DNA from 2 places in the Streptomyces sp. NBC_00503 genome. Region 2 is predicted to be linked to the other one. Evidence: predicted binding sites of a transcription regulator. Region 2 holds the regulator's gene; the other holds the start of a gene.

Region 1 (14,503 bases), 1.1 Mb from region 2:
ACCGAGGCCGCGACCTCGGCCAGGTAGTCGGCCGCGTCCTCGGGGTCGTAGAAGAACGCGTCGAAGTCGGCCGGGTTGTCGAAGCCATTGGCGAAACGATCCGCCACAGGCTGGAGCTGCCCGGCCGCACCGATCAGATTCAGCACGTGCTCCGGCGGGACGCCGAGCATGGCGTTGGTCCACTGGGTCGTCGGCTTGCCGCTGGTGAACCAGTACTTGTCGAAGGTGGCCTTCATCCAGGCCTCGTCGAACGGGTTGTCCCCGTGCATGATGATCGACGACAGGTACGAAGCCGCGCACTTGGCGGCGGAGTTCGCGCCCTGGCCGGTGATCGGGTCGTTCGCGACGACCACGTCCGCGACGCCCAGCACCAGGCCGCCGCCGGGCAGCCGGCCGATCGGGTTGCGCACGACGGGGGCGTAGCGGCCGGCGAGCGTGGCGCCCGCGTCCGTCAGCTCCACCTTGGTGGCGCGCGCGTACTCCCAGGGCGTGAACTTCTCCATCAGTTCCAGCGTCAGCGCCAGGTGGTCGGCCGGGTCCTGCACGCCGTTGAAGACGTCCAGCGGACCGCCCGGGACGCCCTCCCAGAAGAGGATGTCGGCCCGGCCGGAGGTGGTCAGCGTCGGCATGACGAACAGCTCGCCGACGCCCGGGACCAGGTTGCAGCGCACGGCCTCCGTGTCCGGGTGCTCGGGGCGCGGGCCGAGACCGTGGACGTAGCTGACGGCGAGCGCGCGCTGCGGGGCGTCGTACGGGGAGCGGGCGGCGTCCCGGCCGAACAGCGAGACCAGCTCGCCCTTTCCGGCCGCGACCAGCACCAGGTCGTACGTACGGGAGAAGAAGTCCAGGTCGGAGACGGTGGCCCCGTGGATGACCAGCTGGCCGCCGCGCTGCGCGAAGGTGTCGAGCCAGCCGGACATCTTCACGCGCTGGTCGACGGACTGGGCGAAGCCCTTCAGCGTGCCGAGCCAGTCGACGGCGCGGCCGGCGTCGGGGGCGGCGACCGAGACGCCCAGACCCTCGATCTTCGGGGCCTGCTGCTCCCAGAGGTTGAGCTGGAGGTCCCGCTCGTGCCGCAGCGCGGTGTCGAACATGCACTGGGTGGACATGACCCGCCCGGTGCGTATCTCGTCCGCCGTCCGGTTGGACATGAGGGTGACCTCGTACCCCTTCGACTGGAGTCCGAGGGCGAGCTGGAGACCGGACTGGCCGGCGCCGACGACGAGTATCTTGCGCATCTGCACGTTCTCTATTCGGGGGTCGAGTCGAGGGCGTGGCCCACGAGGGTCAGCAGGGATTCCACGACCGTGACCCGGCTCCGGGCATCCATGATCACCACGGGAACCCCGGCCGGTATGGACAGCGCCTCCCGCACGTCGTCGGGTTCGTAGGACCGGGTGCCCTCGAAGTGGTTGACGGCGACGGCGTACGGCAGCCCGCAGCTCTCGAAGTAGTCGAGGGCCGGGAAGCAGTCGCGCAGCCGGCGGGTGTCGGCGAGGACGATCCCGCCGATGGCGCCGCGCACCAGGTCGTCCCACATGAACCAGAAGCGCTCCTGGCCCGGCGTCCCGTACACGTACAGGACGAGGTCGTCGTCGAGCGTGACGCGTCCGAAGTCCATCGCGACGGTGGTGGTGTGCTTGTCCGGGGTCGAGGACAGGTCGTCGGTCGGGACGCTGGCCTGCGTCATCACCGCCTCGGTGCGCAGCGGCGCTATCTCGGAGACGGACCCGACGAAGGTGGTCTTGCCCACCCCGAACCCGCCCGCCACCAGCACCTTCACGGCCACGGGCGCGCGCGAGCGGTCGTACTGCCAGGGCTGTACGGGCTCGTCCCCGGGGACGGGGGAACCGGCCCGGGAGAAGAGGTCGGACGGGGGGAGGAACCCGGTTTCAGAGACGGCGGAGCCCACTGAGCACCCTTTCGAGCAGCGCGCGGTCGGGACGGCCGGTGCCGTGCCCGGTCCCGTAGACGCGGATCCTTCCCTGGTCGGCGAGATCGCTGACGAGGACGCGCACCACACCGAGCGGCAGCTTCAGCAGCGCGGCGATCTCGGCGATCGTGCGCATGCGGCGGCAGACCTCGACGATGGCCGGCATCTCGGGCATCCGGTCGGGCTTCTGCGGCGCGGACACCTTGGTGTCCAGGGCGGCGACGAAGGTCTCGACGTTCAGGACCTGGGTGAAGCGGGTGCGGCCGCCCGTCAGCGAGTACGGGCGTACACGGGCGGGGCGGCGGTCGGCGCCGCGTATCGGCAGCCGGTCGGAGGCCGGACTCCTCACGGGGTTTTCTCCATCGACTGGCGCAGCTCACTGCGGACTTCGGGGGTCAGGACGTGGCCGGCGCGGCCCACGAACAGGGCCATGTGGTAGGCGACGACGCTCATGTCACAGTCGGGCGTGGCGTGCACTCCGAGGAGCGAGCCGTCGCTGATGGACATGACGAACACGGAGCCGTGCTCCATCGCCACCATCGTCTGCTTGACCGCGCCGCCGTCCATCAGGGCGGCTGCGCCCGTGGTGAGGGAGCCGAGGCCGGAGACGATGGTCGCGAGGTCGGCGGAAGCGCCGCGGGGGCCCTTGGGGCGGGCCGCGGCGGCCTCGGCCGGGGGCGTGTCGGGTGCCACCGGTTCGGAGGACAGCAACAGGAGCCCGTCCGAGGACACGACGGCCACGGAGTTGACCCCGGGGACCTCCTCGACCAGGTCGGTCAGCAGCCACTGAAGGTTGCGGGCCTGGGTGCTCAGTCCGTACGTACTGGGCGCGGTCATGTGCGTGCCTCCTGTGCGGTGTCCCCCCGGTCGGTCTGCCCCTGGTCGTGCCGTTGGTCGTGCGGTTCGTGCCCCGGGTCCTGCCTCAGGTCCTGGGCGAGCTCCGCCTCCACGACGCGCCGCCCGTCCTGGGCACCGCGGTAGAACCCGCCGAGCCGGCGGCGCAGCTCGTCGGCGTCCACCCGGCGCGGCGCGGCCGGTACTTCTTCCGCCCGCCCGGCGGCCACCACGCGGGGGGTCCGCTTGGGCAGGCCCTTGTCGGTGAGGGCCTCGTCCTCGACGGGTACGGGGACCTCGGCGGGTACGGGGACCTCGGCGGGCGCGGGCGCCTGCGCGGGGACGTGGACCTCGGCGGGGGCCGTTGCCTCGGCGGGGGCCGGGGCCTCCGCCGGGGCCTCCGCCGGGGCCGGGACGCGGAAGACCTGCTCGGCGGGCGGCAGCTGCTCGGCCGGGGGCGCGAAGGCCGCCGGATCGGGCTCCGGGACCACCCGGGCCAGCAGTTCCTCGGCCGGAGCGGGTGCGGGCTCGTGGACCAGCTCGGGCTCAAGGGCCGTCGCGGGCTCGTACACCGAAATCTCGGGCTCGGGGGCCGTCGCGGGCTCACCGATCGGCTCGGTGATCCAGCGCGGCTGCTCCGCGGGGGCCGCCTCGGGCTCGGGAGCCGCCTCGGGCTCCGCGGCCTGTGCCGGGGCCGCCTCGGGCTCCGCGGCCCAGCTCGGCTGCTGTTCCGCCGGAGCGGCGGGGTCCGCCGGAGCCGGGTCGGCCTCGGTGGCGGCGCCGGTGGCGGCAAGGCCCCGTAGGCGGGACGGGAGGGTGTTCTCGTTGGCCTCCGCGACCACGCCGGGCAGGTGCAGTGCGGGGGCTCCCGGGGTACCCAGGGTGTGGACGGGCGAAACCGGCGGAGCGGTCGGCAGCAGGGAGACCGGTACGACGACCAGCGCCTCCGTACCGCCGTGCCGCGAGGTCCGCAGCTCCGCCGTCACCCCGTGCCGGGACGCGAGCCGGCCGGCCACGTACAGGCCGAGGCCCAGGCCGTGTTCCGACTCCGGCTCCTCGTCGTACGCGTCCGGGGTGGCCAGGCGGGCGTTGAGCGTCTCCAGCCGGTCCCCGGTGACCCCGATGCCCTCGTCCACCACGGACAGCACCACGTCGCCGGAGTCCAGCAGCCAGCCGGACACCTTCACCTTGGCGTCCGGCGGCGAGAAGGTCGTCGCGTTCTCCAGCAGTTCCGCGAGCACGTGCGAGATGTCGTCGGCCGCGTGCCCGGCGATCTGCGTGTACGAGGGCAGCGTCCCGAGGTCGACGCGCTCGTAGCGCTCGATCTCGCTGACCGCCGCACGCATCACGTCGACGAGCGGCACCGGCAGGCCCTGCCCGTGGCCGTGCTCCTGGCCCGCGAGGACGAGGAGGTTCTCGTTGTGGCGGCGCATCACGGTCGCCAGGTGGTCGAGCTTGAAGAGGGTGGCGAGCCGGTCCGGATCCTGCTCCTCGGACTCCAGCTCCTCGATGACGGCGAGTTGGCGCTCGACGAGCCCCAGGGTCCGCAGGGACAGCGACACGGAGGTCGTCGACATGATGCGGCGGTGCTCCTCCAGCCCGGCCCGCAGCTGCCCGAGTTCGTCCTCCAGGGCCTCGCGGCCCGAGGAGAGCGCCTCGTTGCGGCCGATCAGGCGGCGGCGGTCGGCGTCGAGCCCGGCGATCCGGGTGTGCAGGGAGACCGTCTGGTCCCGCACGGAGTTGAGGCTCCGTACGACCTCGGCGAACTCGTCGTTGCGGCCGGTGAACCGGACCGGCTCCACCGAGCCCTCGGGCGTCGCCAGCCGCGCGGCGCCGCGCCGCAGGACCGACAGCGGGCGGGTCAGCGAGCGGGCGATGGCCGTGGCGACGCCGATGGTGACCAGGAACAGCGCGCCGAGGAAGCCGAGCAGGGTCTCCAGGGCGGTCACGTCGTCGTCCCGCAGCGTGGCGAGGGCGGTGGCGCGCTGGCCGGCGAGGGTGGCCTCGACCGAGCGCATCCGGTCGATGCGGGCGGTGAGGGACGGAGCGACGGCCTCGGAGTCGAGCCTGCGGTCGGCGGAGGAGAGCGTCGGCCGGTCGGTGAGCCGTCTGAGGTACTCGTCGGCCGTCTTGACCTCGGGTCCGGCGACGGTGGCGGCGAGGGTCTGGCGCACGTCGGGGCGCGCGGCCCGCGCGAAGTCGTCGAGGGCGCCCAGCTCCCGTACCCGCGTCCGCTGGGCGGCGGTGGTCAGTTCGTCCACGGCCGCGGCGCCCGTGGTCTCGCCGCGGGGCACGTCCAGCGCGGCGAGGATCAGTCCGCGGGTGGCGGAGGCCTGCTCCACGGCCTGGCCGAGGGGGGCGAGCGGCCGGGTGGTGACGAGGGCGTCCTCGGCGCGCGGCGGGGTCAGCTCGGCGAGCCGGGCACCGGGTGCGAGGAGTTCGGCGATGACCCCGGAGTAGGCCTGGTGGGCGGCGAGCGCGCTGCCCTTGCCCTCGACGGCCTCGGTGCGCACGGCGCGGACCCGGCCGAGGGCGCGGGCCAGTTGCCCGTCCTGCCCGTCGGCACCGGCCTCGGCCCGGACCTCGGCGAGCTGGCGGTCGGTGCCCGCGGTGCGCTCCTGGACGGCGGCCGGCGCGCCACCGGGGCGGCCCTTGGCCACGTACTCGGTGACGGCGTCGCGTTCGTCGCCCAGGAGGTGCGCGAGGGTGAGGGTGGCACCGGTCTGCTCCGCGAGGGTGACCAGGTGCTGGGAGTCCTTCAGGTCCGCCGAGGCGGACAGGACGGCGGGCGCCCCGGCCGCGAGGACGGCGAGACCGGCCACGGCAACTCCGATGACCAGCCTGCGGCGCACGCGCACCCGGCGCCCCGCGGGAGCTCCCGCTGGGGCTCCCGTCCGGGCGTGGGCGGTGGCGGTGCCTTCGGGGGCTGGTCGGTCGGTTGCGGTGCCACCGGGTGCGGTGCCGTTCGCGACGGTGCCGTTCTTCCGAGGCCGCTTCTTCTGCACCGGTGCTCGCAATCCTGTACGTGTGCTGCTCGTGCTCGTCTACTCGTGTGGCCGAGGTAACGGCCGGTCAACAAGTAAACGCCCCCCGCCCCTGTCGTCTCGCGCTGCTGTGCCGCCGTACCGCCTCAGACCTTCGCAGTGCCCCGGGAAGCGGGCCGCACATCACCCACCCGGCCACACGAAGGAGTGAACATCACGGACGAGTTGGCGGCCAACTCGGCGAACCGGCGTCAGAGCCCCGCCGTGGACGGGTGGTTGAAAGATCGATGCGGCTTTTGGCAGGATGCCCGCCCACATACCGACGGTCACCCCACTGGGCCCGGGGATTCCCTCCCGCCCCACCCGCACCGCTTTGGTCCGCACTCGCCCCGACCCGTCCCGCCCCTCCGGCACCTCGCACGGGCAGAATGTCCGTATGCGCATCGACCTCTCTTCCGCCCCCGGCGATCCGGAACGCCCCAACGAGGACTGGCTGTCGGCCGCGATACCCGCGTCGGGCGGCGGAGTCCTGGTCGCCCTCGACGGGGTCACCCCGCCACCGGGCGAGGTCGGATGCGTGCACGGAGTCCCCTGGTTCGCGGCCCGGCTCGGCGGCCGATTGACCGAACTGTCCGGATCGCGGCGGGACATGCCGCTCGACCGGGTCCTCGCGGAGTCCATCGCCGCCACCGCCGACGCCCACCGCGAAACCTGTGACCTTTCTCACGTCCGCACTCCGCAGGCGACGGTGGTCATCGTCCGCTGGGACGAGTCCTGCGTCGAACACCTGGTGCTCTCGGACTCCGTACTCCTCCTCCAGGCGCCCGGCGGCGAGGTGCGCGCGGTCCTCGACGACCGGCTGGACCGCATCCCGCGCGAGCAGCTGCGTACGAACGCCTCGGCGGACCTGCTGCGCAACGCGGAGGGCGGTTTCTTCACGGCCGCCGCGGACCCGGCGGTGGCCGCCCGCGCGGTGACCGGGCGCACGCCCCGCGCCGAGGTCCGGGCGGTGGCGGCGCTCACGGACGGGGCGAGCCGGTGGACGGACACCTTCGGGGAGGGCGACTGGGCCGAGTGCCTGGCCGTGCTGCGCAAGGAGGGCGCCCAGTCCCTGATCGACCGCGTCCGGACCCTGGAGACGGACCCCGCCCGGCAGCACGGCCGCGGCAAACGGCACGACGACGCCTCGGCGGCTTACGCGGAGCTGTAGGGGGCGGACGGGGAGGGGGCGGCGGCGGCCTGGGGTGGCGGCGAGCCGCTCCCGCCCCCGCCCGGCTCCTCCCCTGCTCCCCTACTCCACGCCCGCGTTCAGCTGGTTCAGCAGCCGGGCCAGCTCCGCGACCTCGCCGCGGTCCCAGTCCGCGAGCTTGCGCATGTACTGCTCGCGCCGGGCGTCGCGGACCCGCAGGAAGCGTTCCCGGCCCTCGTCCGTGAGCCCGACCAGGAAGGCGCGGCCGTCCGCCGGGTCCGGTTCGCGGGCCACCAGGCCCAGCACCTCCAGCGCCCGCAGCTGCCGGCTCATCGTGGCCTTGCCGACCCCGAAGTACCCGGCCAGCTCGGTCGCCCGCTGCCGGCCGGCGGCCTCCAGGCGGACGAGGAGCCCGTACGCGGCCGGTTCCAGCTCCGGGTGCAGCTCGCGCGCCATCTCCCCGGACGAGGCGCGGGCGCGCCGGAGGAAGACGGACAGCTCCCGCTCCAGGGCAAGGAACTCCTGGTCTTCGCTCCCGTGCACGTGTCCCGCTCCTTCGGTGGTGTGTGGGCCACCAGTATTTCGCAGCGGGTACGCCGAGGGCCCGGGGCCCCGCCGGTCGGCGGAATCCCGGGCCCTCGGGCCTTTCGTCGGGGTGGGGCGGATCAGGCGACCGCGGTCACCGTGACCGCGTCGGGGACCAGGGCCAGCGCCAGGACCTGGCGGACATCCGTCACCGGGTGCACCTCCAGCCCCTCCAACACCTCGGCCGGGACGTCGTCCAGGTCGGCCTCGTTGCGCTTGGGGATGATGACGGTGGTCAGCCCGGCCCGGTGCGCGGCCAGCAGCTTCTGCTTGACCCCGCCGATGGGCAGCACCCGCCCGGTCAGCGAGACCTCGCCCGTCATCGCCACGTCCGTGCGGACCTGCCGCCCGGACAGCAGCGAGGCCAGCGCCGTGGTCATCGTGACGCCCGCGCTCGGGCCGTCCTTGGGCACCGCGCCCGCCGGGAAGTGGATGTGCACGCCCCGGTCCTTCAGGTCGGCGACCGGGAGCTCCAGCTCCGCGCCGTGCGAGCGCAGGAAGCTGAGCGCGATCTGCGCCGACTCCTTCATCACGTCGCCGAGCTGCCCGGTCAGCGTGAGCCCGGCCGCGCCCGTCTCGGGATCGGCCAGCGAGGCCTCCACGAACAGCACGTCCCCGCCCGCCCCGGTCACGGCGAGGCCGGTGGCCACGCCGGGCACGGCGGTGCGCCGCTCGGCCGGATCCTGCGCGGACTCCGGTACGTGGTGCGGCCGCCCGATCAGCGCCCGCAGCTCGCCGGACCCGATCCGCACCGGCAGCTCGCGCTCTCCGAGTTCGTGCTGGGATGCCACCTTGCGCAGCAGGCGGGCGAGGGAGCGCTCCAGGGTGCGTACGCCCGCCTCGCGGGTGTACTCCCCGGCCAGCTTGCGCAGCGCCTCGTCCTCCAGGACCACTTCCTCCGCGCCGAGGCCGGCGCGCTCCAGCTGGCGGGGCAGCAGGTGGTCGCGGGCGATGACCACCTTCTCGTCCTCGGTGTAGCCGTCGAGGCGCACCAGCTCCATGCGGTCGGCCAGGGCCTCGGGGATGGCCTCCAGGACGTTCGCGGTGGCCAGGAACACCACATCGCTCAGGTCCAGTTCCACCTCCAGGTAGTGGTCCCGGAAGGTGTGGTTCTGGGCGGGGTCGAGCACCTCCAGCAGCGCGGCCGCCGGGTCCCCGCGGAAGTCGGAGCCGACCTTGTCGATCTCGTCGAGCAGGACGACCGGGTTCATGGAGCCGGCCTCCTTGATGGCCCGGACGATCCGGCCGGGCAGCGCGCCCACGTACGTACGCCGGTGGCCGCGGATCTCGGCCTCGTCGCGTACTCCGCCCAGCGCGACGCGGACGAACTTGCGGCCCATGGCGTGGGCCACCGACTCCCCGAGGGAGGTCTTGCCGACCCCCGGAGGGCCTACGAGCGCCAGCACGGCCCCGCCGCGGCGGCCGCCGACGACGCCCATCCCGCGCTCGGAGCGGCGCTTGCGCACCGCGAGGTACTCGGTGATCCGGTCCTTCACGTCGCCCAGCCCGGCGTGCTCGGCGTCCAGGACGGCGCGGGCGCCGCGGATGTCGTACTCGTCCTCGGTCCGCTCGTTCCAGGGCAGTTCGAGCACGGTGTCCAGCCAGGTGCGGATCCAGGAGCCCTCGGGGGACTGGTCGCTGGAACGCTCCAGCTTCTCGACCTCCTTGAGCGCGGCCTCCCGTACCTTCTCGGGCAGGTCGGCGGCCTCGACGCGGACCCGGTAGTCGTCGGACTCCTCGCCCTCCTTCTCGCCGCCGAGCTCGCGCAGTTCCTTGCGGACGGCCTCCAGCTGGCGCTTGAGCAGGAACTCCCGCTGCTGCTTGTCGACCCCGTCCTGGACGTCCTTGGCGATGGACTCGGCGACGTCCTGTTCGGCGAGGTGGTCGCTGAGCGCCTTCACCGCGAGCTTGAGCCGCGCGATCGGGTCGGCGGTCTCCAGGAGCTCCACCTTCTGGGCCGTGCTCAGGAAGGGCGAGTACCCGGAGTTGTCGGCGAGCGCCGAGACCCCTTCGATCTGCTGCACCCGGTCGACGACCTGCCAGGCCCCGCGCTTCTTGAGCCAGCTGGTGGCGAGCGCCTTGTACTCCTTGACCAGCTCGGTGACGGCCCCGGGCAGCGGATCGGGGACGCTCTCGTCCACGGTCTCGCCCTCGACCCAGAGCGCAGCCCCGGGCCCGGTGGTCCCGGCCCCGATACGGACCCGCCCGCGCCCCCGGATCAGCGCCCCCGGGTCCCCGTCCGACAGCCGTCCCACCTGCTCCACGGTGCCCAGCACCCCGGTCCCGGTGTACTTCCCGTCGACCCGCGGCACGAGCAGCACCCGCGGCTTCCCGCTCCCGGCGGCAGCCTGAGCCGCCTCCACGGCCGCGCGGGCCTCGGAGTCGGTCAGGTCCAGCGGTACGACCATTCCAGGCAGCACGACCTCGTCGTCGAGCGGCAGCACGGGCAGGGTGAGCGTTACGGACGTCGAAGCCATGATCTTCCCTCCGGCAGTGAAGTTGAGCTATGCCGACTCAATGCACGTGCGCGCCCCAATGTTCCCCAACCCCCGTTCGCCGGGGGCGAACAGGGGTTGGGGCAGCCGTCCGCTCCAGGGGCCCGGTAGCCGGGACCGGGGGCCGACGGCGTTGTCAGTGGCCCCTGCGACGATCCGCGGACATCACCACGAGCGGGAGAAGAACATGGGTACCTGGGACGTCGGCCCCTTCGACAACGACACCGCCGCGGACTTCTGCGGAGACCTCGACGACGCGCCGGAGAACGAGCGCGAGGCCCGCATCCGCAGCGCTCTCGGGGAAGCGATCGACACGCTCGACTACCTCGACCAGGACATCGCCGTGCAGGCGGTCGCCGCGGCCGCGCTGGTTGCCGCACAGTGCCCCGGCGGCACGCCCGTCACCACCCCCTACGGCCCGGACCTGCCCCTGCCCCGGCTCTCCGGCGACCTGCGCGCGTTCGCCGTCAGGGCCCTCGACCGGGTGGTCACCGAGCCCTCCGAGCTCATGGAGCTCTGGGAGGAGGCGGAACGGCCCGGGCCCTGGCGGGCCGGCATCGGTGAACTCCGGGCCGTCCTCGCACCGCAGCAGGCGTAGGTACGGACGTAGGGCTCGGCCGTCTCTTTCGGATCTTGTCGGTCGAGCCCGCGTCGTCCGGTGCCGTGCCTCGGTGCGCTGCCGGCCTCAGGCCGCCGAGATCTGGATGTCGCCCGAGTTCGTCTTCACCGACAGGCGGGCCGGGGCCGCCGGGTCGGTGGGGACGGTGACCTTGCGATCGCCCGAATCGGTGGAGATCTCGACCCGGTACGGGGCCGAAGGGACCTTCAGCTTCGCGTCGCCCGAGGTGGAGTCCACCGTGACCGAGGCAGGAGCCTTCGAGAAGGCCAGGTCGACGGCGCCGGAATCGGAGCGGGCCTCCACGGTCTGGCCGGCCAGGTTCCCGGCGGAGATGTCGCCGGAGGAGGTACGCACCTTCAGCGGCCCGGCGATCCCGTCGGCCTTGACCTCGCCGGAGGAGGTCACCAGGTCGGCCGCGGCCACCCCGGCCACCGTGATGTCCCCGCTGTCGCTGTGGAGTTCGACCTTGGCGGAGGCCGGCACCTCGAGGCGGTAGTCGACGGCGCACCTGCCCGAGCAGTCCCCGTTGGTGAGGGTCAGCACTCCCCCCGAGACCCGCTGGGCGGGCTCGGGCTTCGTGTCGCCGTGGTAGCGCACGGTGCGGTGGACGACGACACCCGGCCCGGAACCGACGGTGACCTCGATGTCGCCGCTGTGCGCGTCCGGCACTTGGACCGCGGTGACGGCCTCCGCGACGGTGGTGTCGGAGGCCGCCTTCTTCTCCGGGCCCAGGGAGAGGGAGAAGGAGCAGCCGGTGAGGAACAGGCCCGCGGCGAGGGCGACGGCGGTCGAGGTGACGGCGGTACGAGCAGTCAGGGTCATGAGGACGATCGTCCCCGCGGACCGGGTGCGGCGGCCATGGGGGCCACGCCCGGATCCCGGTGGGGTTATCCCCCGGGACCGGCGGAAGCGGGACCCGCGGAACCCCTACGAACCGGCCCCGGCCCCCGTCACCACCGGCCGGTCCGGTGACGGCATGCCCCATTCGCTCCAGGAGCCGTCGTACACCGCGAGCCGCCCGTACCCGGCGAGGTCCGCGCCGAGGGCGAGGACGCAGGCCGTGACCCCGGATCCGCAGCTGAAGTAGAGCTGCTCCCGGTCCCCCGCCACCGCCCCGATCGCCTCGCGGAGCTCCGCTGCGGGGCGCATCAGGCCGTCGGCGTCCTGGAGTTCCCCGAACGGCAGGCTGAGCGCTCCCGGCATGTGGCCGCCGCGCAGGCCCGGGCGGGGTTCGGGGGCGGTGCCCGCGAAGCGCTCGCGGGTGCGGGCGTCGAGCACGGCGGCGGCCGGATCGGCCAGGGCCGCCGAGACGGTGGCGGCGTCCACCAGGAGCCCGGTGCGGGGGCGGGCGGCGAAGGAGCCGCGGGGGCCCTCGTACGCCGCCGCGCGCTCCTCCACCGGCCGTCCGGCGGCGAGCCACGCGGGGAGCCCGCCGTCGAGGACGGCGACCCGGTCGAAGCCCATGGCGCGCAGCATCCACCAGGCGCGGGCGCTGGAGTAGATCCCGGCGCCGTCGTACGCGACGACGGTGCTGTCCTCGTCGACCCCGAGGGCGCGCATGGCCCCGGCGAAGGCCTCGGCGCCCGGCATGGTGTGCGGGGCGGCGGCGGTGTGGTCGGACAGATCGCCGTCGAGGTCGAAGGGCCGGGCGCCGGGGATGCAGCGGCCGCCGTCGCGGTGAGCGCCGACGGAGGCGTCGAAGACGACCAGCCCGGGGGCCCCGAGGCGCTCGGCGAGCCAGTCGACGCCGACCAACGGGCCGGGCGGCACCAGGGAGTGGGAACGGACCGCGCTCATACGACACCTCCGGAAGAAGCCAACGGGCCTCACCCCGCCGGCCCCTTCCGCCCCATCCTCCTACGAGGCTTCGCGAGTTGCCGGGGCGGGCGGCCGACCGGGCCCACGGGCAGCCCGGTTGGGGTCAACGGACCGTGCCGGCCGTCCAGGCCGAGATCTCCGCGGCACCCCGACGGACGGCCCCCTCCTGGTCGCGGGCGAGCTTCCCGCAGGCCGCGGCGACGTCCGGCAGGCCGTCCGGTCCCTCGCACGCGTCATGCACCCCGGTCTGCAGCCAGTCGGCCTGGTCTCCGTCGGCCTCGACCACCGCGAGAGCGATGAGCCGCACCGCGGCCGCCGTCCCCGTTCGGGCCAGGGCCTCCGCCGTCTGCCGCGTCACCGCGATGTCCTGGGCGTCCAGCAGCAGCCCCACCAGCGCGCCCGCAGCTTCCGGAACATCGGCGAAGGCGGCCAGATCACGCCCGGCGCGGGCACGTCGTATCCACGAAGGGGACGACGCCTCGCCCAAGGCCGACTCCAGCCCACCCGTCATCTCCGGCACGACCAGACGGTCTCACGCCCCGCGAAGAAGATCGGATCTGGGGCCTAGGCGGACGCGGCGGACGGCTACGGAACGGCCCCCGCGGCTACGCCTACCGGCAGCCGCCCGGCCTGGCGAAGAGGGCCACTCGGGCGCCGCGGACCTCCGTCACCGAGCACAGGTCGAAGGAGGAGACCAGGGTCTGCCGTTTCACCGCCTCCGCCGGGTCCCCGTCCAGCGGTTGGCCCGACGGGTCCAGCAGGGCCACCACCCGTTCGGTGGCGGGGTCGAGCAGGGCCTCGCGGATCTCCTGCGCGGTCCGCTCCACCCCCTGGAGGCTCCGCGAAGCCGCCGGGGTGCGGGCCAGGGCCGGGTCGCGCAGGGACCCGTAGACCTCCGGCGAGGACAGCAGCCATTCGCGCCGCCGTGCGGGCATGAAGAGCACCGCGTCGCCCGGCCGGGCCCGCTCCCGCACCGCCGCCGCCACGGCGAGCGCGTCGTCCTTGCGGCTCTCCGGGGTACGCAGCCACGCGGACCAGAACCCCACCGGGACCAGGAGCACCACGGCCACAAGCCAGGGCCACCGGTCCCGGGCCCGCACCGGCCGCCGCACCTGCGCCAGCCGGGTCCCCGCGAGGAGGGCGGGACCGGCGAGCGAGTAGAGGACGTACCGGTCCACGTACCAGGGGTGCACCAGCGAGACCGCGAGCAGCACCCCGGGCGGCAGCAGCGCCAGCGGCAGGGCCACGCGTACGAGGTCCCGCGCGGCCGCGGCGGCCGGCGTCGCCCGGCGCGGCACCAGGAGCAGCACCGCCGCCGCGAGCACCCCGTAGGCCGCCCAGTCCTGCCAGCCGGGCCGGCCGAGCCAGCCCAGCTGCTGCTGCGCCTGCCGTGCGCTGACCAGCGCGAGCGGCAGCAGCCCGGCCACGACGGCGGCGGCGCTCCACCGCCAGCCGCGCGAACGCCACGCGGTGAAGGCGTGCGCGGGCAGGGCCAGTACGGCGAACTCGTGCAGCCAGCACCCCAGCACCAGGACCACGGCGTAGCCGACCCACCGCTCGCGCAGCATCAGGTACGTCGCCCAGATCACGGCCGCGGCGACGAGGGCGTACGAGCGCCCCTCCTGGGCGTACATCTGCACGGGCGGCAGCACGGCGTACCCGACCCCGGCGAACAGCGCGGCCCGTTCCGCGGCGCCCCGTTCCACGGCGGGCCGGCCCCGGGACGGCTGGTCCGCAGGCGGCCGGCCTCCGGACAGGCGGTCCGCAGGCAGCCCGTCCCCGGACGGCCCGTCCCCCGGCGCCCGCCGCACCGCCAGCCGGTGTGCCACCGCGGCCACCCCGGCCGCGGCCAGGGCGGTGGCGGCCACGGAGGGCAGGCGCAGCGCCCACAGGCCGGCGGAGGCCTCGTCCGCGCCGCCGCCCGTCACCGCGAAGACCGCGTGCATCAGCAGGTAGTAGAGGCCGTGAACGGCGTCGACCTGGCCGAGGAGTTCCCACAGCGCACCGAGCGGGCGGTGTGCGACCTGCCAGGTGACGGACTCGTCG
Region 2 (14,503 bases):
TGACGTCGAAGCGGTCGCGGGCGGCGGGTCCGCGCAGCCAGCGGAAGGCGTCCTGGGTGACGACTCCGAGTCGCGGATCCTCGTACACCCGGCCGTTGAGCGCGGAGAGCATCGGGTCGGTGCGGGCGAGCCGCACGACTCCGGGGTCGAGTTCGACGACGGTGACGGAGGTGACGTCGCGGTAGCGCAGGACTTCGCGGGCGGCGAGCCCGTCGCCGCCGCCGAGGACCAGGACCCGGGAGTGCGGGCCGGTCATCGCGGGGTGCACGAGGGCTTCGTGGTAGCGGTACTCGTCGTATCCGCTGACCCGCAGGCGACCGTCGAGGAAGAGGTCGAGCGAGCGCGGGGAGCCGGTCGGGGGGCCGGTCAGGACGAGCTCCTGGACCCCGGTCTGGACGGCGACGCGGACCTCGCCGCCGTAGACGGCGCGGCGGGCCACGCGTTCGAAGTCGTCGGCCAGGACGGTGGCGCTGGCGAGGACGGCGAGGACGGTGATGTTGGCGGCGATGAGCAGCCAGCGGGCGCGGCGGCTCAGATCGCGGCGGAACAGCCACAGGACGAGCCCGGCGCCGACGGTGGCGTTGACGGTGCCGGTGACCATGGCTCCGGTGAGCTGGCCGAGGACGGGCAGGAGCAGGAAGGGGAAGGCGAGGCCGCCGACGAGGGCGCCGACGTAGTCGGCGGCGAACAGGTCGGCGACGGCGCCGCCCGCGTCCTGTCTGCGGATGCGCTGGATGAGCACCATCAGGAGCGGGATCTCGGCGCCGATGAGCACGCCGATGGCGAAGGAGAAGGCGACGAGCGCGGGCCGCGACTCCCCCAGCCAGGCGAAGCTGGCGTAGAGAGCTATGGCGGAGAGCCCGCCGAGGAGGGCGAGCGCCGCCTCGATGGCGGCGAACCCGAAGGCGGGGCGGTTGCGCAGGGCCTTGGCGAGGAGGGATCCGACGCCCATGGCGAAGACCATGACGGACAGCACGACCGACGCCTGGGTGACGGAATCGCCGATGAGGTACGAGCCCAGGGCGAGCAGCTCCAGCTCGTACACGAGCCCGCAGGCGGCACAGACGAACACGGTGGCCAGGACGAGGAACCGTCCGGTCCGGGGCCGTACGGGCAGGGGGGCCGGGAGGCGGGCCACACCGCGCGGATCCGGAGCCGGGAGGCGGCGCCACCTGGTGCGAAGCACCCCGCGCGGGGCGGAACGGTCGATCATGAAGCGAACCGTACGTCACCGCCCGCTTGCATCAAGTCACCCACATGGGTGTAAGTGGCGCACTGGTTCGGGCAGTTGGCGTAACCGCGGGACGGCTCCGCACCCCGGTGAACCCGTACGCGTGAACGTCGAACTCGGAGGCGGTTCCCGCCCGGGCGGGAACCGCCCCGCCCCGGCGGGTGTCAGCCGAACGAGTGCCCGTCAAAGGCCTGCCGGGCTCCCGTCAGATGAGCGCCGGCGCCGCCGCGGCCGCGGCGCCGACCGTGGGCACCCCCGTCGCACCCATCCGCACGCCGACGCGCGTGCGCGTCGCCACCAGCTGCCCTTCCTGCGGATAGGCGTGCCAGGTGCGCCATCGGACCTGGCCCTCGTAGCGCTGCGCGAGCATGGCGGTGAAGGCGTGCGGGTCGCCGGGGAAGGTCCCGGCGAGCCCGTTCGGGTGATCCGCGACCAGCGCGAGCAGTTCCTGCGCCCGGCCGGCGAAGGAGCCGCGCGAGAGGGTCTCGACCCGCGCGGCGAACTCGTACTCCCAGTCGCCGACCCGCTTGGCCACGCCGAGCGGCAGCGGGGTACTGCTCCCGGGCATACAGGCGACGGTCTCGGAACAGAGCACGTCCCCCTCTTCCAGGAGCACCTGATGAGAGGCCCCGAGCAGGCGCAACTCGACTTTTGCGCCCATCAGTTCGAGGTTCAGTACGGCCAGGGCGGGCAGCCGCTCCCGACCCAGGGCCCAGGCGAGGTCGGCGGCACGCGTGTCGGTATAGGTGGTCTGGAGGGTCGTGAGCATGAGTCGGCTCCGCAAACGCGCGAGGGAGATGGGCCGGGGCCCGCCAGCGGTAGTCAACGGGTGGGGGGACACCGGCACGGGTCCACAGGAAGTCCCGGGAGGTCCGGGGACTGGTCTACTCAACCGAGGGAATCATGAAAGGCACGGCACTCACAGCGTTTTTACCCAACTTGACGGGGTTTACATCCCCTCGGGGGCTCCTCAGTTCACGTGTTCAACAACATCCCGCCCGTACGCCGTAATACGCGGCGGCGGCGCCCCGAACAAGAAGACGCCTGACGGAAGTTGTCCCCGGTGGACGCTTCGCGTACACGCATCCATGCTCCCCCGTGTCAGCTGGATCCGCATCCTCCGCCGCCGCACGACGAGGAGGAGGAGCCGCAGGAGGACGAGGAACCGCACGAGGACGAGGAGGATCCGCACGAGGACGAGGACCCGCCGCCGTCCGAACCGCCCGCCCACCAGCTGTTGCTGCTGCCGCTGTACCCGCCAGAGCCGCCCGAGCCGCCGCCCGAGTACCCGGAGCGGGCCGCACGGACCACCACCACCCCGATGAGCACCACGACGACGGATACGGCCAGGCCGATCATCAACAGAACGAACGTCATGTCCGTTCACCCCCTTTGCGTTCCACCCGGTTCCCCGGGTCCGGGATCCCCTGTCGTCCCGTGTGCAGGGGGGATGCCCTGCGGGTACACGACCCAAAGCTCACTTGAGCAAGTCCAGAGCTTGCCGGAAGGATGACGCCATGAGCGCTCCCGAACGCAGCAACAGCAGCCCCGACAGCACCGCCGCCGACCGCCCGTTCCTCAACCGCAGGCTGGCGGCCTTCGGTACGACGATCTTCGCGGAGATGTCCGCGCTGGCCACCGCCACCGGATCGATCAACCTCGGCCAGGGGTTCCCCGACACCGACGGCCCCGCCGAGATCGCCGAAGCGGCGGTCCGCGCGATCCGCGACGGCAGGGGCAACCAGTACCCGCCGGGCCCCGGCGTCCCGGAGCTGCGCCGCGCCGTCGCCGCCCACCAGCAGCGCTTCTACGGCCTGTCCTACGACCCCGACACCGAGGTCCTCGTCACCGCGGGCGCCACCGAGGCCATCGCGGCCGCGCTCCTGGCCCTCCTGGAACCGGGCGACGAGGTCATCGCCCTGGAGCCGTTCTACGACTCCTACGCCGCCTGCATCGCAATGGCCGGGGCGGTGCGGGTCCCGCTCACCCTGCGCGCCCCCGATTTCCGCCTCGACGTCGACGCGCTGCGCGCCGCCGTCACCCCGCGGACCCGGCTGCTGCTGCTGAACACCCCCCACAACCCGACGGGCACCGTGCTCACGCCCGCCGAACTCTCCGCGATCGCCGAGCTGGCCGTCTCCCGGGACCTGCTGGTCATCACGGACGAGGTCTACGAGCACCTGGTCTTCGAGGGCTCCCACACCCCGCTGGCGGGCCTGCCGGGCATGCGGGACCGTACGGTGACGATCTCCTCCAGCGGCAAGACCTTCTCCTTCACCGGCTGGAAGGTCGGCTGGGTGACCGGGACCCCGGAACTGGTCACGGCGGTGCGCTCCGCCAAGCAGTTCCTGACCTACGTCTCCTCGGGGCCCTTCCAGTACGCCATCGCCGAGGCGCTGGCCCTGCCGGACTCGTACTACGAGGCCTTCCGCGCGGACCTGGCCGCCAAGCGCGACCTCCTCGCCGACGGCCTCGCGGCGGCCGGCTTCGAGGTGTTCCGGCCGCAGGGCACGTACTTCATCACCACCGACATCACCCCGCTCGGGGAGCGCGACGGCCTGGCCTTCTGCCGGGCCCTGCCGGAGCGGTGCGGGGTCGTGGCCATCCCGAACCAGGTGTTCTACGACGACAAGTCGGCGGGAGCCACCCAGGTGCGCTGGGCCTTCTGCAAGAAGACCGAGGTGCTGGAGGAGGCCGTGGCCCGGCTGCGACGCCTCTGAAGGCCCTGAGGGCCCTGAGGGCCCTGAGGGCCCTGAGGGCCCGGACGGCCCTGAGGGCCCGGACGGCCCCGAGGGCTACGCCGGCAGGTCGAAGTCGAACCAGATGCGGTGGGTGCCGTCCTCGTCGACGCGCAGGCCGCCCGTGCCCGTGATGCCCTTCAGGGCCCGCGTGCCACTGGCCGGGACGATCGCGAAGTGCTCGGCGCTGCGGTCGGGGCCGCCGTCCGTGGTGGCCCCGTGGACGAAGTTGAAGGCACCCTCACGGCCCGCGAGGGTGCCCTCGAAGGACTCCATTGCCACGTAGCTGCCGACGCCCGCCTCCTGGTCGAAGGCGGCGGTGAAGAGCGTGGCCGAGCGGCCCGAGAGGGACTCGCCCTCGTAGTGTTTCTCCATCGTCGCCACACCGACCGGGAGCCCGGTCTCCACCGGGGGCTCCGGGGTCAGCGGGGCCGGAGTGAAACTGACGACCTTGAAGGTGCCCGAAGCTCTCATCATCATGGGGCGAGCGTAAACGCGTCCCACGCAGGACGAGGCAGCACGAGGCAGAACGCAGCAGCACGAAGCAGGCCGAGGCAGGACGAGGGAAGTCGGGGATACATGTCCATGGCCACGGCCACGGCCACCGCATCGCGCACCGTACGCACCCAGACCCCCACCGCCCTCCTCGCGCTCGGGGTCTTCGCCGCCCTGCGCGGGGCCGGGGTGCTGGTGGTCGCCGCCGTGGCCTGGTGGACCGGACGCAGCCCCGTGAAGGTGCTCGGGGAGTCCTGGGACTCGGTCTGGTACCTGCGGATCGCCGAGCACGGCTACGGGCGCACCCAGATGTACCCCGGCATCGGCTCGCTCCAGAGCGACTCGGCCTTCTTCCCGCTCTACCCCGTCCTCATCCGCTGCGCCTCCCTCGTGCTGCCGGGCTCCCTGACCACCGCCGCGCTCGTGGTCGCCTGGATCGCGGCCGGGGCGGCGGCCGTCGGGGTGTACCGGGTCGGGGAACACCTCCTCGGGCCCCGCGGCGGACTGCTGCTCGTCGCACTGTGGGCCGTGCTGCCGCACTCCCTCATGCTCACCCTCGCCTACACCGAGCCCCTGCTGGCCGCCTTCGCGGCCTGGGCCCTGTACGCGCTGCTGCGGGGCCGGTGGGGCTGGGCCGCGGGGCTGGCCGTGCTCGCCGGGCTGACCCGGCCCACCGGGGCCGCGGTCGCCGCCGCCGTGGTGGTGAGTGCCGGGTACGAGATCCTCGTACGCCGGGGCCGTGCTCCGGCGGTGTGGGCCGCCGCGCTGGCCGCGCCCGCGGGCTGGGCCTCGTACGTCCTGCTCGTCGGCGCCCGCCGGGACGACCTCCTCGGCGGCTACTTCGCCGTCCAGAGCGGCTGGGGCTCGCGCTTCGACTTCGGCGCGGCGGCGCTGCGCTCCGCCTGGAACGCCGTGTCCGGCGGGCACACGGAGCTCGCCACCACGGTGACGGCGGTCCTGCTGGTGGCGGCGCTGCTGCTCGCGGCCCGGCTCGTACGGGACCGGACGGCCCCGCTGCCGCTGCTCGTGTACACCGGCGTGCTGCTGCTGATGACCTACGGCGGGGCCGGCTTCTTCGAGTCGAAGCCGCGCTTCCTGCTGCCCGCGTTCCCGCTGCTGCTGCCGGCGGCGGCCCTCATGGCGAAAGCCCGGCCGCGCACCGCGGTCGTGGTGACCGGGGTGCTGGCCGGGCTCTCGTACGCATACGGGCCGTACCTGCTGCTCGTATCCGGGGTGGCGCCGTGAGGGACGGCTGAGACCTAGTTGGTCTCGCTGTCGCCCTCGTCGTCGTCGCCCTTGTCGGCGGAGTCGACCTCGGCCTCCAGGCCGAGCTGCTCGACGAGCCACTTGTCGAACTCGATCGACGCACGGACCCAGCTGACCGTGGAGGACACGAAGTGCTCCAGGTTCACGCCGGTGCCGATCAGCATCTGCGCCTCACCGATCAGACGGACGGAGCCGTCGTCGTGGGTGTGGCTGTAGACCTTCGGCCACAGGGTGCGGCGGTTCCAGTCGTCGATCGACTCGAGGAGCTGCGGCTTCTCGTCGATCTTGTGGGGGCGGTCGTAGAAGGTCCGCACGGAGAAGACCTGCTGGTCGTCCTCGCCGCGGAACATGAAGTACGTGCGGAACTCCTCCCACGGCGCCGCGAGGTCACCCTCGTCGTCGACGACGTACTTGAGCTCCATCTGCTCCAGAAGCTGCTTGACCAGATCCTGGTCGGGGACGACGGGGCCCGCCGGTCCTGTGGCCTGCGGATCGGGCTGCTGCCCTCCGAAGTTCGGAATCGAGGCCGGGTCGATGCTCACCGTGTACTTCCCTTCGTGCGGATGCGGCCATCCTCCCTCATCCCGCCCGCCTCATGTCCACCCCCGCACGTACGATCCGCTCCGGGCGGACAGGAGTAGGGCCGCCGTAAGGGGGATGGGTGTCTATTCACAGGCCTTTGCGTGTACTCGCGGTGTCGGCGCCCGCCGCGGCGCTGGTGATCGGCCTCGGCGGAGCGATCTGGCTGTGGACGGCACCGGGCGACCGGGGCGACGCCGGGAAGGGCCCCGAGGGCAGCCACGAGGTCACCTGCGCCCAGGCGATGGAGTTCGCCGGGGGGAACCTGCCCGCGGGGGTCCACGACGAGAAGTGCTGGCGGGTCGACTCGCCGCACTCCACCGTGACCGGATCGTTCCGCTTCGACCGGTCCGGGTTGGACGCCTGGCTGGCCAGCGCCTTCCCCCAGGCGCCGGAGTACGCGCGGGACGACCGTCCCGCGATCTGTCCGAAGCCGGGGCCGGGGTTCGACCCGGAGGGCGGGGACCGGTGCCTCGGAGTCGACCGCCCCGACGCCGTGCCGGGCCGCGCCCCGAAGGTGCGGATCAGTGTCGAGCAGCAGACGGGGTACGACGTCCGGATCCGGTTCGTCGCCTACGACGGGTGAGGGCCGTACGGGGCCCCTGGCCACGGCGGCAGTGCCGCGGCCCGGGCCCCGTACGGCCCTCGGCGTGCCTCAGAGCGCCTTGCCGACCAGCAGGTCGTCGCCCGCGAGGGAGACGCGGACGGTGTCGCCGTCCTTGACCTCGCCCGAGAGGATCTCGCGGGCCAGGCGGTCGCCGATCGCCGTCTGGATCAGGCGGCGCAGCGGGCGGGCTCCGTACGCCGGGTCGTTGCCCTTGTCCGCCAGCCAGGCCAGGGCCTCGGGCGTGACGTCCAGGGTCAGGCGGCGCTCGGCCAGCCGCTTGGCGAGGCGGCCGATCTGGAGCTCGGCGATGTGGGCCAGCTCGGCCCCGCTCAGGGCCGAGAAGACCACCAGGTCGTCGAGGCGGTTGAGGAACTCCGGCTTGAAGGAGGCCCGCACCACGTCCAGGACCCGGGCCTTCTTGTCCTCCGGGGAGGTGGTCGGGTCGACCAGGAACTGCGACCCCAGGTTCGAGGTCAGGATCAGGATGGTGTTGCGGAAGTCCACGGTGCGGCCCTGGCCGTCCGTGAGGCGCCCGTCGTCGAGGACCTGGAGCAGGATGTCGAAGACCTCGGGATGGGCCTTCTCCACCTCGTCCAGGAGGACCACGGAGTACGGGCGGCGGCGGACGGCCTCGGTGAGCTGGCCGCCCTCCTCGTAGCCCACGTACCCGGGCGGGGCGCCGACCAGGCGGGCCACGCTGTGCTTCTCGGAGTACTCCGACATGTCGATGCGGACCATCGCCCGCTCGTCGTCGAAGAGGAAGTCCGCAAGCGCCTTGGCCAGCTCCGTCTTGCCCACGCCCGTGGGGCCCAGGAAGAGGAACGAGCCGGTCGGGCGGTCCGGGTCGGCGATACCGGCCCGGGTGCGGCGCACGGCGTCCGAGACGGCCCGTACGGCCTCGCCCTGGCCGATCAGGCGCCGTCCCAGCTCCTCCTCCATGCGCAGCAGCTTCTCGGTCTCGCCCTGGAGCAGCCGGCCGGCCGGGATGCCCGTCCAGGCAGCGACCACGTCGGCGATGTCGTCCGGGCCGACCTCGTCCTTGACCATGGCGTCTTTGGAATGTCCGGTCTTCGCGGCGGACCCCGCCGAAGCGGCCTCCTCCTCGGTGGCTTCCGCGAGCTCGTGCTCCAGGGCCGGGATCTCCCCGTAGAGCAGCTTGGAGGCGGTGTCGAAGTCTCCGTCGCGCTGGGCCCGCTCGGCCTGGCCGCGCAGGTCGTCCAGGCGCTCCTTGAGCTCGCCGACCCGGTTGAGGGACTGCTTCTCCTTCTCCCAGCGGGCGGTCAGGCCCCGCAGGTCCTCCTCCTTGTCCGCGAGGTCCTTGCGGATCTTGTCGAGACGCTCGCGGGAGGCGGGGTCCGACTCGTTGTTCAGGGCCAGCTCCTCCATCCGGAGGCGGTCGACCGAGCGCTGGAGCTCGTCGATCTCCAGCGGGGAGGAGTCGATCTCCATGCGGAGCCGGGACATGGACTCGTCGACGAGGTCGATGGCCTTGTCGGGCAGGAAGCGGGAGGTGATGTACCGGTCGGAGAGGGTGGCCGCGGCCACCAGTGCGCTGTCGTTGATGACGACCTTGTGGTGGGCCTCGTAGCGGCCCTTGAGCCCGCGCAGGATCGCGATGGTGTCCTCGACGCTCGGCTCGGCGACCAGCACCTGCTGGAAGCGCCGCTCCAGCGCCGCGTCCTTCTCGATCCGCTCGCGGTACTCGTCGAGGGTGGTCGCGCCGACCATGCGCAGCTCGCCGCGGGCCAGCATGGGCTTGAGCATGTTGCCCGCGTCCATGGCGGAGTCCCCGCCGGCGCCCGCTCCGACGACCGTGTGCAGCTCGTCGATGAAGGTGATGATCTGGCCGTCGCTGGACTTGATCTCCGCGAGGACGGTCTTGAGCCGCTCCTCGAACTCGCCGCGGTACTTGGCGCCGGCGACCATCGCGCCGAGGTCGAGGGAGACGAGCCGCTTGTTCTTCAGGGACTCCGGAACGTCGCCCTTGACGATGCGCTGGGCCAGGCCCTCGACGACGGCGGTCTTGCCGACGCCGGGCTCGCCGATGAGCACCGGGTTGTTCTTGGTGCGGCGCGAAAGGACCTGGACGACGCGCCGGATCTCGTGGTCGCGGCCGATGACCGGGTCGAGCTTGCCCTCGCGGGCCGCCGCCGTGAAGTCGGTGCCGAACTTCTCCAGGGCCTTGTACTGGCCCTCGGGGTCGGGGGAGGTCACCCGCCGCCCTCCTCTTGAGGTCTCGAATGCGGACAGCAGTTTCTTCGCGGTCGCGCCCTGGGCGGCGAGGAGCTCGCCGGCCGCGCCGCCCTTGGCGGCGATGGCGATGAGCAGGTGTTCGGTGGAGAGGTACTCGTCGCCGAGCTTGCCGGCCTGCGCGTCCGCCTCGGCCAGTACGGCGAGCAGCTCGCGCGTGGGCTGCGGGGGCGCGACCGTGGAACCGGTGACGCTGGGCAGGGCGGCCAGCAGCCGGTCCGCTCCGGCGCGCACGGCGGCCTGGTCGGCGTCGGTGGCGGCCAGCAGGTCGGTGACGTTCTCGTTGTCCTCGCCGGCGAGGAGCGCCAGCAGCAGGTGGGCGGGCGTCAGGTCCGCGTGCCCGTCCTTGACGGCCCTGCTCGTGGCCGCGTTCAGCGCGTCCCGGCTCTTGTTGGTCAGCTCGGCATCCACTTGCGGCTGCTCCTCTCCGTACGGTTAACAAGAACAACCTGCACAAAGTTGAGTCTATTCCACTCAAGGTGGCCCGTGCACCTTGCGCCGGACCCTTCGCCGTACCCTCGCACCATGTCTCACGAGGTACTCAACCCGACGCCGGAATACCTCGCCTTCTGGCGGGAGCGGCACGTCTGCACGCTGACCACCCCGCGCCCCGACGGCAGCCCGCACGTGGTGCCCGTGGGCGTGACCTACGACCCGGAGGCCGGGCTGGCACGGGTGATCAGCAACAAGAACAGCAAGAAGATCCGCAACGTCCTGGCGGCACAGGGGCGCGCGGACGCACCGGACGGCCCCCGGGCGGCGGTCTGCCAGATGGAGGGACGCCGCTGGGCGACCCTGGAGGGCCGCGCGGTGATCCGTACGGACGAGGCCTCCGTCGCGGAGGCGGTGCGCCGCTACGCGGAGCGCTACGGGCGCATGCCCTCGCCGAACCCGGACCGGGTGGTCATGGAGATCACCCTGGACCGGGCCATGGGTCGGGCGTAGGGCGCCGGGCGTAGTCGCGCAGGGCGCAGTCGCGCAGGTCGGGCCGGGCTCGAGGCGGGCGCGGGCCGGGTGCGAGGCCGTTCGGTATTTGTCCGGTTCAACTACTGGACAGGCACATCACAACGGCGCCATCGTGGTCAGGTCCACGATGGCGCCGCTGTGTGGGGGGTAGCGCCTGAGCGATCTGTGACGACGGGGGAATCGCGTCAGGCACTGCGGGGGGTGGCGGTGGTTTCGGGCTCGAAGAGCTGGTGATCACGTTGATCCAGGTTGACGAAGACCATGCCGTACCGGACCTCGCAGCGCACGGGCTGCGGCGCACCTCGGGGACGGCGCAGGCAGCGGTAGGCGCGGACGTCCTCGTCCTCCTCGCGCACCACGACGATCGGCTGGCCGAAGAGGGTGACCTTCAATGAATCGCCGGCGTACGGAATTGCGCTGGTCAGGTCGATGAACTGCCAGCCCGATCGGTACGCGGAAGCCATTTCGCGACGGAAGCCGCGGTCGTCGGGGGTCATCAGGCGACCCGCGTCGGCATGGAGTCCCAACTGATGTCCCCCGCCTGAGCCGCATTGAGGGGCGTCGAGTCCCAGCTGATGTCTGACTTGCCCACTCCGTTGACAGCACTGGCTGCCGCAAAGACCGTAGCGACGGAGAAAACAACGGCAAGCGCCGAGCGAAGCATTCTCTTGTACATGGTCGGCTTCGTCCTCACTTGATGGAATCCTCTCCCCCGCGTGTCAGACGATGGCTCATTCAGGCACGTCAGTGCCACAGGGACGATGCATCATGTTCTTACATGTTCAGGACCCTGGGGGGTGGAGATTTGCCTAATAACGACACGAACCCGACACATCCCCACCCGGTCACATGTATGTGTGCCGAGGGAACGCGGCTGTACGCCGCCGCGCTGAGCAATGGTCGCGTACCGCGCAGTGAGGTCGGAAACGCCCCCTGCCTGCTCGAATTCGGGCTGCTGCGACCCGACCCGGATGACGCGAATCAGCTCCGCGCGGTTCCACCCTCGGTCGCACTCGCACAAAGGCTCCACCCGCTCGAACAGGAGATCCAGGAGCGTCGCCGCAGCGCCGTGGATCTCACAGACGCATTCGAGCCGTTCCTCGCCATCAGCGCCCGGTCCCCCGCGGACAGCCACGCCATCACCCCCCTCGACGGCCTGGAACAGATCAACGCGGCGCTCGACCTGGCCACCGCCGAATGCCACACCGAGGTCCTGACCGTCCAGCCGGGCGGGGCCCGGCCCCCCTTCGCCCTCTCCGAGGCCCTGGAGCGCGGCACCGCCCTGACCAACCGCGGGGTGAGCATCCGCACCCTGTACCAGCACACCGCGCGGCACAGCCAGGGCACGCTCGCCTACGCGGACCGCATCGCCACGGGCAAGGTCGAGATCCGCACCCTGGAGGAGCTCATCGAGCGCCTCATCATCTTCGACCGCACCGTCGCCTTCATCCCGGCCGGCGCCGGCCGCGGCCTCGCCCTGGAGCTGCGCCACCCCGGGCTCGTCCAGTACCTCATCAAGGTCTTCGAGCAGCTGTGGCGCCGCGCCGTGCCCCTGGACGACGAGGTGACCTACGAGCACACCCCGGCCGGCATCTCCGGCGTGCAGCGCTCCATCGCCCAGCTCCTCATCGAGGGGCACGTGGACGAGGCCATCGCGCGCCGCCTGGGGATGAACGTACGGACCTGCCGCGCGCACATCGCCAAGCTGGCCTCCGCCCTGGGCAGCGGCAGCCGCGCCCAACTCGGCTTCCTCATCGCCCAGTCGGGCATCCTCAAGGACCCGCCGTAGCCCCTGGGGGCCCCGGCGCGTCCCGCGCGCCCTGCGCGCCCCGAGGGGCCCCCGGACGCCGGGAAGGCCCCGATCCGATGGATCGGGGCCTTCCCGGGCTCTGGACGTCAGCCCTGCGGCCGCTTCGGCGCCGGGCGCCAGACGACCAGGGCGTTGCCCGGGACCGGCGGCTGGTACGGGACCAGGTCGCGGCGGTACGAGGCGTGCACCTGGGCCTCGCGCTGCTGGAGGACGGCGGCGGCGCCGTCGACGGCACTGGAGAGCTCGGCCACGCGCTGCTGGAGCGCGGCGACCTGGTTCTCCAGTTCGATGATGCGCTTGATGCCGGCCAGGTTGATGCCCTCGTCCTGGGACAGCGCCTGCACCGTACGGAGCAGCTCGATGTCACGGGCCGAGTAGCGCCGGCCGCGCCCGGCCGTACGGTCCGGGGAGACCAGGCCGAGGCGGTCGTACTGGCGCAGGGTCTGCGGATGCAGGCCCGAGAGCTGGGCGGCCACCGAGATCACGTAGACCGGGGTCTCGTCGGTGAGCTGGTAATACCCCTTACCCGTACGAGCCTGGCTGCGGCGACCGTCCATGTCATGCTCCCTTCGCGGACTCGAACAGCGCGGAGCGCGGGTCCTCGGACTCCATCGCGTCGCGGTACAACTCCAAGGCCTCGCGGGCCTTGTCGTTCAGCTCGGTCGGGACCGCTACCTCCACCGTGACGAGCAGGTCGCCGCGGGTGCCGTCCTTGCGGACCGCTCCCTTGCCGCGGGCCCGCATCGTACGGCCGTTGGGGGTGCCCGGCGGCAGCTTCAGCGTCACCGAGGGGCCGTTCAAGGTCGGGACCTTGATGTCGGCGCCCAGGGCCGCCTCCGCGAACGACACCGGGACGGTCACCGTGAGGTTGTCGTCCTTGCGGCCGAAGACCGGGTGGCCGTCCACGTGCACGACCACGTACAGGTCGCCGGACGGGCCGCCGCGCTCGCCCGGAGCACCCTTGCCGCGCAGCCGGATCCGCTGGGAGTCGGAGACTCCCGCCGGGATCCGGACCTGCATGGTCTTGGAGCTGCGGGCCCGGCCGCTGCCCTTGCAGACGTCACAGGGGGTCTCGGCGATGAGGCCGCGGCCCTTGCAGTCCGCACAGGGGTCGGTCAGCGAGAAACCGCCGCCGCTGCCCCGGGAGACCTGGCCGGTGCCGACGCAGGTCGGGCACACGCGGGGCGTGCCGTTCTTGTCGCCGGTGCCCGAACAGGCCTTGCAGGGCGCCTGCGAGGACATCCGGAGCGGGACCGTGGCCCCGTCCACCGCCTCCGTGAAGGAGAGGGTGACCTCCGATTCGATGTCCTGGCCGCGGCGCGGCTGGGTACGGGTCCCGGCGCCGGGACCGGCGCCGCCGCGGTTGAACAGGCCGCCGAAGACGTCGCCCAGACCGCCGCCGAAGCCGCCGCCCGCGCCGCCGCCCTGCTGCTGGCCTCCGAAGAGGTCACCGAGGTCGAAGTTGAACTGGCCGCCGGCCCCGCCCGGGCCGGGGCGGAAGCCCCCGCTGCCGAACAGGGCCCGGGCCTCGTCGTACTCCTTGCGCTTCTTGGGGTCCCCGAGGATGTCGTTCGCCTCGGAGATCTCCTTGAAGCGCTCCTCGGCCGAGGAGTCGCCCTTGTTGGCGTCCGGGTGGAACTCGCGGGCGAGCTTCCGGTACGCCTTCTTGATCTCGGCCTCGGTGGCGTCCTTCGGGACACCGAGGACCTTGTAGTAGTCCTTCTCGACGAAGTCCTTCGTGCTCATCCCCGGTGTCCCTCCTCTCGTACTGCTACTGCGATACGTCGTGCAAAATACGCTGCAGCGTCAGCCCTTTTCGGGGGCATCCGCGTCCTTGTCCGACGGCGCGTCGGCCTCGGCCGCCTCGGACTTCGGCGCCGCGCCCGGCTGGGGCTCGGCCACCGCGACCCGTGCGGGACGGATCGTACGCTCGCCGATCCGGTAGCCGGGCTGCAGGATCGCCACGCAGGTGTCCTCGGTGACGTCCGGCGCGTACGAGTGCATCAGGGCCTCGTGGATCGTCGGGTCGAAGGGCTCGCCCTCCTTGCCGAACTGCTGCAGGCCCATCTTGGCCGCGGCGGTCTCCAGCGATTCGGCCACCGACTTGAAGCCGCCGACCAGTTCGCCATGCTCCCGCGCCCGGCCGATGTCGTCCAGGGTCGGGAGGAGCTCCGTCAGGAGGGCCGCGACCGCGATCTCCTTGACGGCGATCCGGTCCCGCTCCACCCGGCGGCGGTAGTTCTGGTACTCCGCCTGGAGTCGCTGGAGGTCACCGGTGCGCTCGCCGAGCGCCGTACGGGCCTGGTCCAGCTGGGCCAGGAGGGCCACATCCGCTGCCGCTGCCGCTGCCGCTGCGTCCCCGGCCGGGGCCGCCGGCTCCCCCTTGGAGGAACCGGCGGTCTTCGGCTCGGCGGCTGCGTCATCCGCGCCGGTGGGGACTTCGGGCTTCTCGTCGAAGCCCGGGGTCTCCTCCGACATCAGGCAGCGCCGCCCTTCTGCTTCTCGTCGTCGACGATCTCGGCGTCGACGACGTCGTCGTCGGCGTGGGCCTGGCCGTCACC

What was found. The regulator HspR, encoded in region 2, represses chaperone genes until heat shock. The targets are predictions, from matches to a motif close to TTGAGNNNNNNNNNCTCAA.
Region 1: the regulator HspR is predicted to act here: its motif matches at 10,025-10,043, upstream of lon (endopeptidase La).

Annotation. Positions count from the first base shown of each region.
Region 1 covers NZ_CP107855.1:5,407,150-5,421,652, reverse strand. The annotation lists gene OG490_RS25275 (styrene monooxygenase/indole monooxygenase family protein) at 1-1,238, opposite strand, end outside; gene OG490_RS25280 (C40 family peptidase) at 1-27, shown strand, start outside; gene OG490_RS25270 (GTP-binding protein) at 1,250-1,912, opposite strand; gene OG490_RS25265 (DUF742 domain-containing protein) at 1,893-2,282, opposite strand; gene OG490_RS25260 (roadblock/LC7 domain-containing protein) at 2,279-2,770, opposite strand; gene OG490_RS25255 (sensor histidine kinase) at 2,767-5,619, opposite strand; gene OG490_RS25250 (hypothetical protein) at 6,188-6,961, shown strand; gene OG490_RS25245 (MarR family winged helix-turn-helix transcriptional regulator) at 7,043-7,528, opposite strand; gene lon (endopeptidase La) at 7,606-10,002, opposite strand; gene OG490_RS25235 (DUF4259 domain-containing protein) at 10,208-10,618, shown strand; gene OG490_RS25230 (DUF4097 family beta strand repeat-containing protein) at 10,706-11,461, opposite strand; gene OG490_RS25225 (sulfurtransferase) at 11,567-12,436, opposite strand; gene OG490_RS25220 (hypothetical protein) at 12,561-12,968, opposite strand; gene OG490_RS25215 (hypothetical protein) at 13,069-14,503, opposite strand, start outside.
Region 2 covers NZ_CP107855.1:4,273,220-4,287,722, reverse strand. The annotation lists gene OG490_RS20085 (polyamine aminopropyltransferase) at 1-1,213, opposite strand, end outside; gene OG490_RS20080 (DUF2617 family protein) at 1,437-2,000, opposite strand; gene OG490_RS20075 (hypothetical protein) at 2,333-2,608, opposite strand; gene OG490_RS20070 (pyridoxal phosphate-dependent aminotransferase) at 2,749-3,951, shown strand; gene OG490_RS20065 (DUF3224 domain-containing protein) at 4,027-4,443, opposite strand; gene OG490_RS20060 (mannosyltransferase family protein) at 4,555-5,709, shown strand; gene OG490_RS20055 (YbjN domain-containing protein) at 5,724-6,272, opposite strand; gene OG490_RS20050 (hypothetical protein) at 6,410-6,895, shown strand; gene clpB (ATP-dependent chaperone ClpB) at 6,965-9,577, opposite strand; gene OG490_RS20040 (pyridoxamine 5'-phosphate oxidase family protein) at 9,692-10,111, shown strand; gene OG490_RS20035 ((2Fe-2S)-binding protein) at 10,318-10,629, opposite strand; gene OG490_RS20030 (helix-turn-helix transcriptional regulator) at 10,911-11,921, shown strand; gene OG490_RS20025 (heat shock protein transcriptional repressor HspR) at 12,029-12,499, opposite strand; gene dnaJ (molecular chaperone DnaJ) at 12,501-13,688, opposite strand; gene grpE (nucleotide exchange factor GrpE) at 13,749-14,420, opposite strand; gene dnaK (molecular chaperone DnaK) at 14,420-14,503, opposite strand, start outside.